Regions from separate parts of the Streptomyces sp. NPDC043854 genome, predicted to be linked through region 2. Evidence: riboswitches for the same ligand, from Rfam matches in the RefSeq annotation. Region 2 holds a riboswitch; the other holds the start of a gene.

Region 1 (4,205 bases), on a different contig from region 2:
GAACTTGAAGCCCTTGGTGTAGTCGAACTTCTCCACGGCGCGGATCAGACCGACGTTGCCCTCCTGGATCAGGTCCAGGAAGAGCATGCCGCGGCCGGTGTAGCGCTTGGCCAGGGAGACCACGAGGCGGAGGTTGGCCTCCAGCAGGTGGTTCTTGGCGCGGCGGCCGTCCTCGACCAGGATCTCCAGCTCGCGCCGGTACGCGGGCTTGAGGTCCTCCTCCTCTTCGAGCTTGTACTCGGAGAACAGGCCGGCCTCGATCCGCTTGGCGAGCTCGACCTCCTGCTCGGCGTTGAGCAGCGGCACCTTGCCGATGAGCTTGAGGTAGTCCTTGACCGGGTCGGCGGTGGCGCCGGCCACCATGACCGTCTGGGCCGGGGCGTCGTCCTCGTCCTCGTCGGACAGCACGAAGCCCTGGCCGGCCGGGGTCTCCTCCTCGACCTCGTCGACGAGGTCCTCGGTCGCCCAGTCCTCGCCCTCGAGGGACGGGTTCTCGGTGTCGTCGACGTCCTTGCCGGCCGTCTTCTTGGCCGCCGTGGTCTTCTTGGCCGCCGTGGTCTTCTTCGCCGCGGCCTTCTTGACCGTCCGCTTCTTCGGCTCGGCGGCGGCCTCCGCCGCCGCGGCCTGCGGCTCGGCGGCCGGCGTGGCGGATATCGCCGCCGCGGAGGCAGCGGTGGCGGTGGCGGCAGCGGCCGGGGCCGCGGCCTGTGCCGCAGCGGCGGCGGCGGCAGCGGCGGTCGCGGCCTTGCTGCGCCCGCCGATCGGGCGCGGCGCGGCGACCTTCTTGGTCACGGTGCGGGCCGGGGCGGCGGCAGCCTTGCGGGGCTTCTTGGCGGCAGCCTTGGTGGCGGGGGCCGCGCTGACGTGGAGGGCGACACCCTCCTCGTCCAGGACCTGGTTCAGGCTGCGCAGGACCCGCTTCCACTGGTCCACCGGGATGCGGCCGGCCTCGAAGGCCTGGCGCACGTCGTCACCGTTGATGTGACCCTGCTCGCGGCCGCGCTCGACGAGCGCGACCAGGGCCTCGGAATCGGCGATCTCCGGAGGGAACGTACGGGACGGGCTGAGCGACACAAGAAGCCTCTCGTTGCGAACAGATAAGGGTGAGCGGGTCATCATCGCGCGGACTCGGGAAACAGGCCCGAGGGGGGTCTGTATTCCGGGCCGCGCGAGGACAACCTGTCGGTTCATCGCATGCCCGAGTCGATTCGTTACGCGCTGAATTGAGTGACCTGCGCCACGCTGTGGACACGCAACCGATCGGCCGGAAATCCGTCCGCGCGCCCGCGCCTTCCCGGCTCCGGCACCACCGCTCGGTCCGGTTTGCGCGCTTCGATGGGGAATCAGGTGGTATGTACCGCGGAGGAACCTCCCGCCCGGCGCCGTCGACTACAGTGGGCGCGGGCCGTGACTGGCGTTCGGGTGGATCACCACCGGGGAGCGGCCCGGCGTACGTACACCCGTCGTGCGTCCGGCGTACCGCGTGTACGCCGACTGCCGCGCGCCTGGGCGAACCGCGATCCGCAGCGACGCCCAGGAGACCCCTATGACGACCGCCCAGACCGCCGAGACCGCCCCCTCCGGCACCGCCCGCCTCATGGACGGCACCGCCCTCGCCCGCCGCATCACCGAGCAGACCGCCGCGCACGCGGCCAGGCTCACCGAGCGCACCGGCACCGCGCCCTGCCTCGCGACCGTCCTCGTCGGCGAGGACCCGGCCTCCGTCACCTACGTCCGCATGAAGCAGAACCGCTGCGCCAAGGCCGGGATCACCTCCCGCCACGTGGCGCTGCCCGCCGAGACCACCACCGAGGAGCTCGTCGCCACCATCACGGCCCTCTCCGAGGACCCGGCGATCAGCGGCATCCTGCTCCAGCACCCCGTCCCGCACCACATCGACGAGCGCGCCGCCTTCGAGGCCATCGCCCCGGGCAAGGACGTCGACGGCGTCACCATGCACTCCTTCGCCGCCATGGGCTTCGGCCTGCCGGGCTTCGTCTCCTGCACCCCGGGCGGCATCATGCGCCTGCTCGCCGCGTACGACGTGGACCTCACCGGCAAGCACGCCGTGGTCGTCGGCCGCAGCGCCATCCTCGGCAAGCCCGCCGGCATGCTGCTGCTCGAGCAGAACGCCACCGTCACCTACTGCCACTCCCGCACCCGGGACCTGTCCTCGATCGTCCGCCAGGCCGATGTCCTGGTCGCCGCCGTCGGCAAGGCCGAGTTCATCCGCGGCGAGGACATCAAGCCGGGTGCCGTGGTGCTGGACGCCGGCTACAACGAGGGCAACGTCGGCGACGTCCACTTCGAGTCCGCCGCCGCCCGCGCCTCGCTGATCACCCCGGTCCCCGGCGGCGTCGGCCCGATGACCATCGCCGTGCTGCTGGAGCAGACCGTGCAGGCGGCCGCCGCGCAGGCCGGCCTCTCCCTCGCGGAGCTCTGACCGGCACCCCGGCGAACGCCCCGGGCACCCCGGACGCCCCGGACCGCCCCGCCCGGGGCGTCCGGGGCGCCGCGCATCTCCCGTCAGCCCCCGGGCGGCACGGCCGGCAGGGGGCTGCCGCTTCTCGGACACGTGGCGGTATCTTGTCGGCCGGATACGGATGACACGTGCCACACGCGGTCCGGGGGGAGCGCAGATGGACCTCTTCACGCCACTCGACCTGCCCCATGGCGGCCGGCTGCCGAACCGCCTGGCCAAGGCGGCGATGGAGGAGAGCCTCGCCGGGCCCGGCCAGCTGCCCGGCGAGCGCATCGAGCGCCTCTACCGCCGGTGGGCGCAGGGCGGCGCCGGACTGCTGATCACCGGGAACGTCATGGTGGACCGCCGGGCCCTGACCGCCCCCGGGACGGTCATCCTCGACGCGCACGCCCCGCTCGGCCCCTTCCGCCGCTGGGCCCGGGCCGCCGCATCGGGCGGCGGCCAGGTCTGGATGCAGATCAACCACCCCGGCCGGCAGGTGGGCGCGGAAATGCCCGGCACCGCCTGGGCGCCGTCCGAGGTCGGGGTGAGCCTCGGCAAGCACACCAAGCGCTTCGCCCGCCCCACCGCGATGACCGAGGCCGACATCCGGGCCACCGTCGCCCGCTTCGCGGTCACCGCCGGACGGGCGCGGGAGGCCGGCTTCCACGGCGTCCAGATCCACGCCGCCCACGGCTACCTCCTCAGCCAGTTCCTCTCCCCGCTGGTCAACCGGCGCACCGACGGCTGGGGCGGCAGCCTCCCCAACCGGGTCCGGCTGCTCACCGAGGTCGTCCGGGCCGTCCGCGCCGAGGTGGGGGACGACTTCGCGGTCGCCGTCAAGCTGAACACCGCCGACTTCCAGCGCGGCGGCTTCGACACCGAGGACGCCGCCCGGGTCCTCGACGTCCTCGGCGGGCTCGGCGTCGACCTGGTCGAACTGTCCGGGGGCAGCGTCGAGAGCCCCGCCACCCTGGGCCGCACGGCCGACCTGCGGACGCTGGAGCGCGAGGCGTACTTCCTCGCCTTCGCCGAACAGTTCGTCGAGGCCGCCACCATGCCGCTGATGCTGACCGGCGGGATAGCCCGCAGCCAGACCGCGGGCCGGGTCCTGGACAGCGGCTTCGCCGTCGTCGGCCTCGCCTCCGCCCTGGCGTTCCGCCCCGACCTGCCGGCCCGCTGGCGCGCGGGCGAGGACGTGCGCGTCACCGTGGAACGGCCGGCGTGGAAGGACCGGGACCTGGCCGGAGCCGGGCTGCTGGCCTTCGTGCGCTTCCAACTGCACCGGCTGGCCCGGGGCCTGGAACCGCGGCCGCAGGCCTCGGCCCGGGCGGCGTTCGCCCTCGACCAGCTCAAACACTGGCGCCGGGTCCGCACCTACGGGGCGTGGCTCGCCCTCAACCCCGAGCCCGGGCCCGAGGAGGCCCTCGCCGCCTGACCGCCTGACCGCGTGGCCGCCCGACTCAGGCCCCGTGGCCGTCGCGGCCGCTGCGTACGGCCGCCACGATCGGCGACGAGCTGAACTCCCGGGCCAGCGCCGCCAGCGGCGTCGAGTCCAGCCGGTACGGGTCGGACGGCCCCTGGTCGGCGCCCTCCCGGTGCTCCCCGACACAGCCCGCCAGCTCGGCGGCCTCCCGGCGCCGCACGGCGGCGGCGAGCATGGCCGCGTCCGCGACCAGCGAGGCCCGCTGCCCGTCCATGCCCCGGGCGCGCGCGGCCTCGTACGCGGCGCACCGCACCCCGG
Region 2 (4,205 bases):
GACCAGCACCTGCGGTTCATCCGCGGCATCTTCAAGCTCTACCCCTGGGAGTGGCTGGCCACCGACGAGTTCGGCCCGTACGTCCTGGACACCTACGACCAGGGCGGCGGCTCCGGCACCACCTGCTGGATCGAGCCGCTGTGGAAGATGCTGCTGTCCAACAAGGCGCTGCTGGCGATCCTGTGGGAGCTCTTCCCCGAGCACCCCAACCTGCTGCCCGCCTACCTCGACGGCCCCCGCGAACTGGCCGACACCACCGGCTTCGCCGCGAAGCCGCTGCTGGGCCGCGAGGGCGCCGGCGTCAGCCTGCACGCCCCCGGCGGCGAGCCGTTCACCCCGGCCGAGGGCGAGCGGTACGTCTACCAGGCGCTGGCCCCACTGCCCGACTTCGACGGCAACCGGGTCGTGCTCGGCGCCTGGGTCGTCGAGGAGGAGGCCGCGGGCCTCGGCATCCGCGAGTCCGCGGGCCCCGTCACGGACGAATACGCCCGCTTCCTCCCGCACGTCATCCTTTAGCCGGTGGCCGGCGGGCCGTCACCGGCCCGCCGGGGCGGTCTGTCGGCTCGGCCGACGGTGTGTCGGCCGGCGGTGTGTCAGGTGGTGGCGAGGACCGCGCGGAGCTGGTCCAGCCCCCAGTCCAGGTCCTCCTTGCCGATCACCAGGGGCGGGGCGATGCGGATCGTGGCGCCGTGGGTGTCCTTGACCAGGACGCCCCGCTCCATCAGGCGCTGCGAGACCTCCCGGCCCGTTCCGTGGCCGGGCTCGATGTCCACGCCGGCCCACAGCCCGCGGCCGCGTACGGCGGTCACCGCGCCCCCGCCGACCAGCAGGTTCAGCTCCCGGTGCAGGTGGTCGCCGAGTTCGGCGGCGCGCTGCTGGTACTCGCCCGTCCGGAGCATCGCGACGACCTCCAGGGCGACCGCGCAGGCCAGCGGGTTCCCGCCGAAGGTGGAGCCGTGCTCGCCGGGCTTGAAGACGCCGAGCACGTCCCGGTCGGCGACGACGGCCGAGACCGGCACCACGCCGCCGCCCAGCGCCTTGCCGAGGATGTAGACGTCCGGCACGACGTCCTCGTGCTCGCAGGCGAAGGTCCGGCCCGTGCGGCCCAGCCCCGACTGGATTTCGTCGGCCATGAACAGGACGTTCCGCTCGCGCGTGAGCTCCCGTACGCCCTGGAGGTAGCCGGGCGGCGGCACCAGCACCCCGGCCTCGCCCTGGATCGGCTCCAGCAGCACGGCCACCGTGTTCGAGGTGACGGCGTGGGCGAGGGCGGTGAGGTCCCCGTACGGGACGATCTCGAACCCCGGGGTGTACGGCCCGAAGTGGTCGCGGGCCTCGTGGTCGGTGGAGAAGCTCACGATGGTCGTCGTACGGCCGTGGAAGTTGTCGGACGCGACCACGATCTTGGCGTGGCCGTCCGGTACGCCCTTGACCTCGTACCCCCACTTGCGGGCGGTCTTCACCGCCGTCTCCACGGCCTCGGCCCCGGTGTTCATCGGCAGCACCATGTCCTTGCCGCACAGCTCGGTGACGGCGGTGCAGAAATCGGCGAACCGGTCGTGGTGGAAGGCCCGCGAGGTCAGCGTGACCCGCTCCAGCTGCGCCCGCGCCGCGTCGATCAGACGGCGGTTGCAGTGGCCGAAGTTGAGCGCCGAGTAGCCCGCGAGCATGTCGAGGTAGCGGCGGCCCTCGACATCGGTCATCCACGCGCCCTCCGCGGTCGCCACGACGACGGGCAGCGGGTGGTAGTTGTGCGCGCTGTGCGCCTCGGCGGTGGCGATGGCATCAGCAGTGGTCGACACGGGGTCTCCGATCGTCGTCGTCGGCGGGCCGGGTGGGGTGACAGGGTGGTGTCACCGTCACCTTGTATACGGCTATAGGTCGCTCGTATACCGGACGCGGAAACCTTTCCGGTGGCGCGCCCGCTAAGGTTGGCGGTACGCACGGCGACTGGCGCACGGAGAACGAACTCCGGGGGAGTCGTGCGCGCACGACCGCACACAGGGCCGCTCGCCTGGGCCTCGCGGGGACGAGAACCGACATCGACCCCGGAGGAGCCGCCGTGACCGCGCCCCGCCATCCCGCCCTGACCTCGACCGACCCCGAACTGGCGTCCTTCGTCGCCGCCGAGGAACAGCTCCAGGCGCAGACGCTCCGTCTGATCCCCAGCGAGAACTACGTGTCGGCCGCCGTGCTCGAAGCCTCCGGCACCGTCCTCCAGAACAAGTACAGCGAGGGCTACCCGGGCCGCCGCTACTACGAGGGCCAGCAGAACATCGACCGGATCGAGGCCCTGGCCGTCGAGCGGGCGAAGGGCCTGTTCGGCGTCGACCACGCCAACGTCCAGCCGTACTCCGGCTCGCCCGCGAACCTGGCCGTGTACCTGGCCTTCGCGCAGCCCGGCGACACGGTGATGGGCATGGCCCTGCCGATGGGCGGCCACCTGACGCACGGCTGGGGGGTCTCGGCGACGGGCACCTGGTTCCGCGGCGTGCAGTACGGGGTCTCCGCGGACACCGGGCTGATCGACTACGACGCCGTGCGCGACCTCGCGCTGGCCGAGCGCCCGAAGATCATCTTCTGTGGCGGCACCGCGCTGCCCCGCACGATCGACTTCGAGGCCTTCGCCTCCATCGCCAAGGAGGCGGGCTCGGTCCTGGTCGCCGACATCGCCCACATCGCGGGCCTGATCGCGGGCGGGGCCCACCCCTCCCCGGCCGGCCACGTCGACGTCATCTCCACGACCACGCACAAGACCCTGCGCGGCCCGCGCGGCGCGATGCTGATGTGCCGGGAGGAGCACGCCAAGGCCATCGACAAGGCGGTCTTCCCCGGCCTCCAGGGCGGCCCGCACAACCAGACGACGGCCGGCATCGCGGTCGCCCTGCACGAGGCGGCGCAGCCCTCGTTCACGGCGTACGCGCACGCGGTGGTGGCCAACGCGAAGGCGCTGGCCGAGGCCCTGCTGGAGCGCGGCTTCGACCTGGTGTCGGGCGGTACCGACAACCACCTGATCCTGATCGACCTGACCCGCAAGGACGTCCCGGGCAAGACCGCGGCGAAGGCCCTGGACCGGGCGGGCATCGTCGTGAACTACAACACGGTCCCCTTCGACCCGCGCAAGCCCTTCGACCCGTCGGGGATCCGCATCGGCACGCCGTCGCTGACCTCGCGCGGTCTGACCGCCGAGCACATGCCGCAGGTCGCGGACTGGATCGCGCGGGCCGTGGCCGCCGCCGCGGGCGGCGACGAGCAGGCCCTGGCCGCGATCCGGGCCGAGGTCGCCGACCTCATGGCCGCCCACCCGGCCCCCGGCCTCCCGCTGTCCTGACCCGCACATCCAGCCCCGCCGGCGTTTGAGGCGCGGGGGTCCGGGGGCGGAGCCCCCGGGAAGCCGGCCCGCAGGGAAGCGCCGGCGGGGCCGGGGCGGGCGTGCCCTGGCCTGCGGCCGAAAGCGGTCGCTCGGCCGGGGTGGGATCCGGCCGCCCCGCTACTGTCCGGTACGCGGACGGGGGCCGGTCCGGGCAGGGCCGCGGGGCTGTGACCCGTGTCGCACCCCCCGCGGGGACGGGCGGCTTCCGGCCGGTAAACGGCCCGAGCCGGCCCGCACACCTGAGAGAATGAAGCCATGGCTTCTGATCGTCCTCGCGCGCTCTCCGGCATCCAGCCCACCTCCGGTTCGTTCCACCTCGGGAACTACCTCGGAGCGATCCGCCAGTACGTCGCCCTCCAGGAGACGCACGACGCGTTCTACATGGTCGTCGACCTGCACGCGATCACCATGCCGCAGGACCCGAAGGACCTCCGCGCGAACACCCGGCTCTCCGCCGCGCAGCTGCTCGCCGCCGGCCTCGACCCCGAGCGCTGCACCCTCTTCATCCAGAGCCACGTCCCCGAGCACGCGCAGCTCGCCTGGGTCATGAACTGCATCACCGGCTTCGGCGAGGCCGGCCGGATGACCCAGTTCAAGGACAAGTCCGCCAAGGGCGGTGCCAACGCCGCCAGCGTCGGCCTGTTCACGTACCCGATCCTCCAGGTCGCCGACATCCTGCTGTACCAGGCGAACGCCGTCCCCGTCGGCGAGGACCAGCGCCAGCACATCGAGCTGACCCGCGACCTGGCCGAGCGCTTCAACCAGCGCTTCGGGCAGACGTTCACCCTCCCCGCGGCGCACATCGTCAAGGAGGTCGCGAAGATCTACGACC

The links. A riboswitch is a leader RNA that binds a small molecule or an ion and turns the genes downstream of it on or off. The one in region 2 is predicted to bind ZMP and ZTP.
Region 1: another riboswitch for ZMP and ZTP. It lies ahead of AC068A_RS21775 (bifunctional 5,10-methylenetetrahydrofolate dehydrogenase/5,10-methenyltetrahydrofolate cyclohydrolase); the one in region 2 lies ahead of AC068A_RS16115 (serine hydroxymethyltransferase).

What each region holds. Positions count from the first base shown of each region.
Region 1 is NZ_JBWKDK010000023.1:117,377-121,581, forward strand. It holds gene AC068A_RS21770 (RNA polymerase sigma factor) at 1-1,116, opposite strand, end outside; ZMP/ZTP riboswitch at 1,398-1,483, shown strand; gene AC068A_RS21775 (bifunctional 5,10-methylenetetrahydrofolate dehydrogenase/5,10-methenyltetrahydrofolate cyclohydrolase) at 1,547-2,443, shown strand; gene AC068A_RS21780 (NADH:flavin oxidoreductase/NADH oxidase family protein) at 2,640-3,899, shown strand; gene AC068A_RS21785 (MAB_1171c family putative transporter) at 3,925-4,205, opposite strand, start outside.
Region 2 is NZ_JBWKDK010000015.1:99,399-103,603, reverse strand. It holds gene AC068A_RS16125 (glutathionylspermidine synthase family protein) at 1-516, shown strand, start outside; gene rocD (ornithine--oxo-acid transaminase) at 594-1,802, opposite strand; ZMP/ZTP riboswitch at 1,937-2,027, shown strand; gene AC068A_RS16115 (serine hydroxymethyltransferase) at 2,063-3,331, shown strand; gene trpS (tryptophan--tRNA ligase) at 3,629-4,205, shown strand, end outside.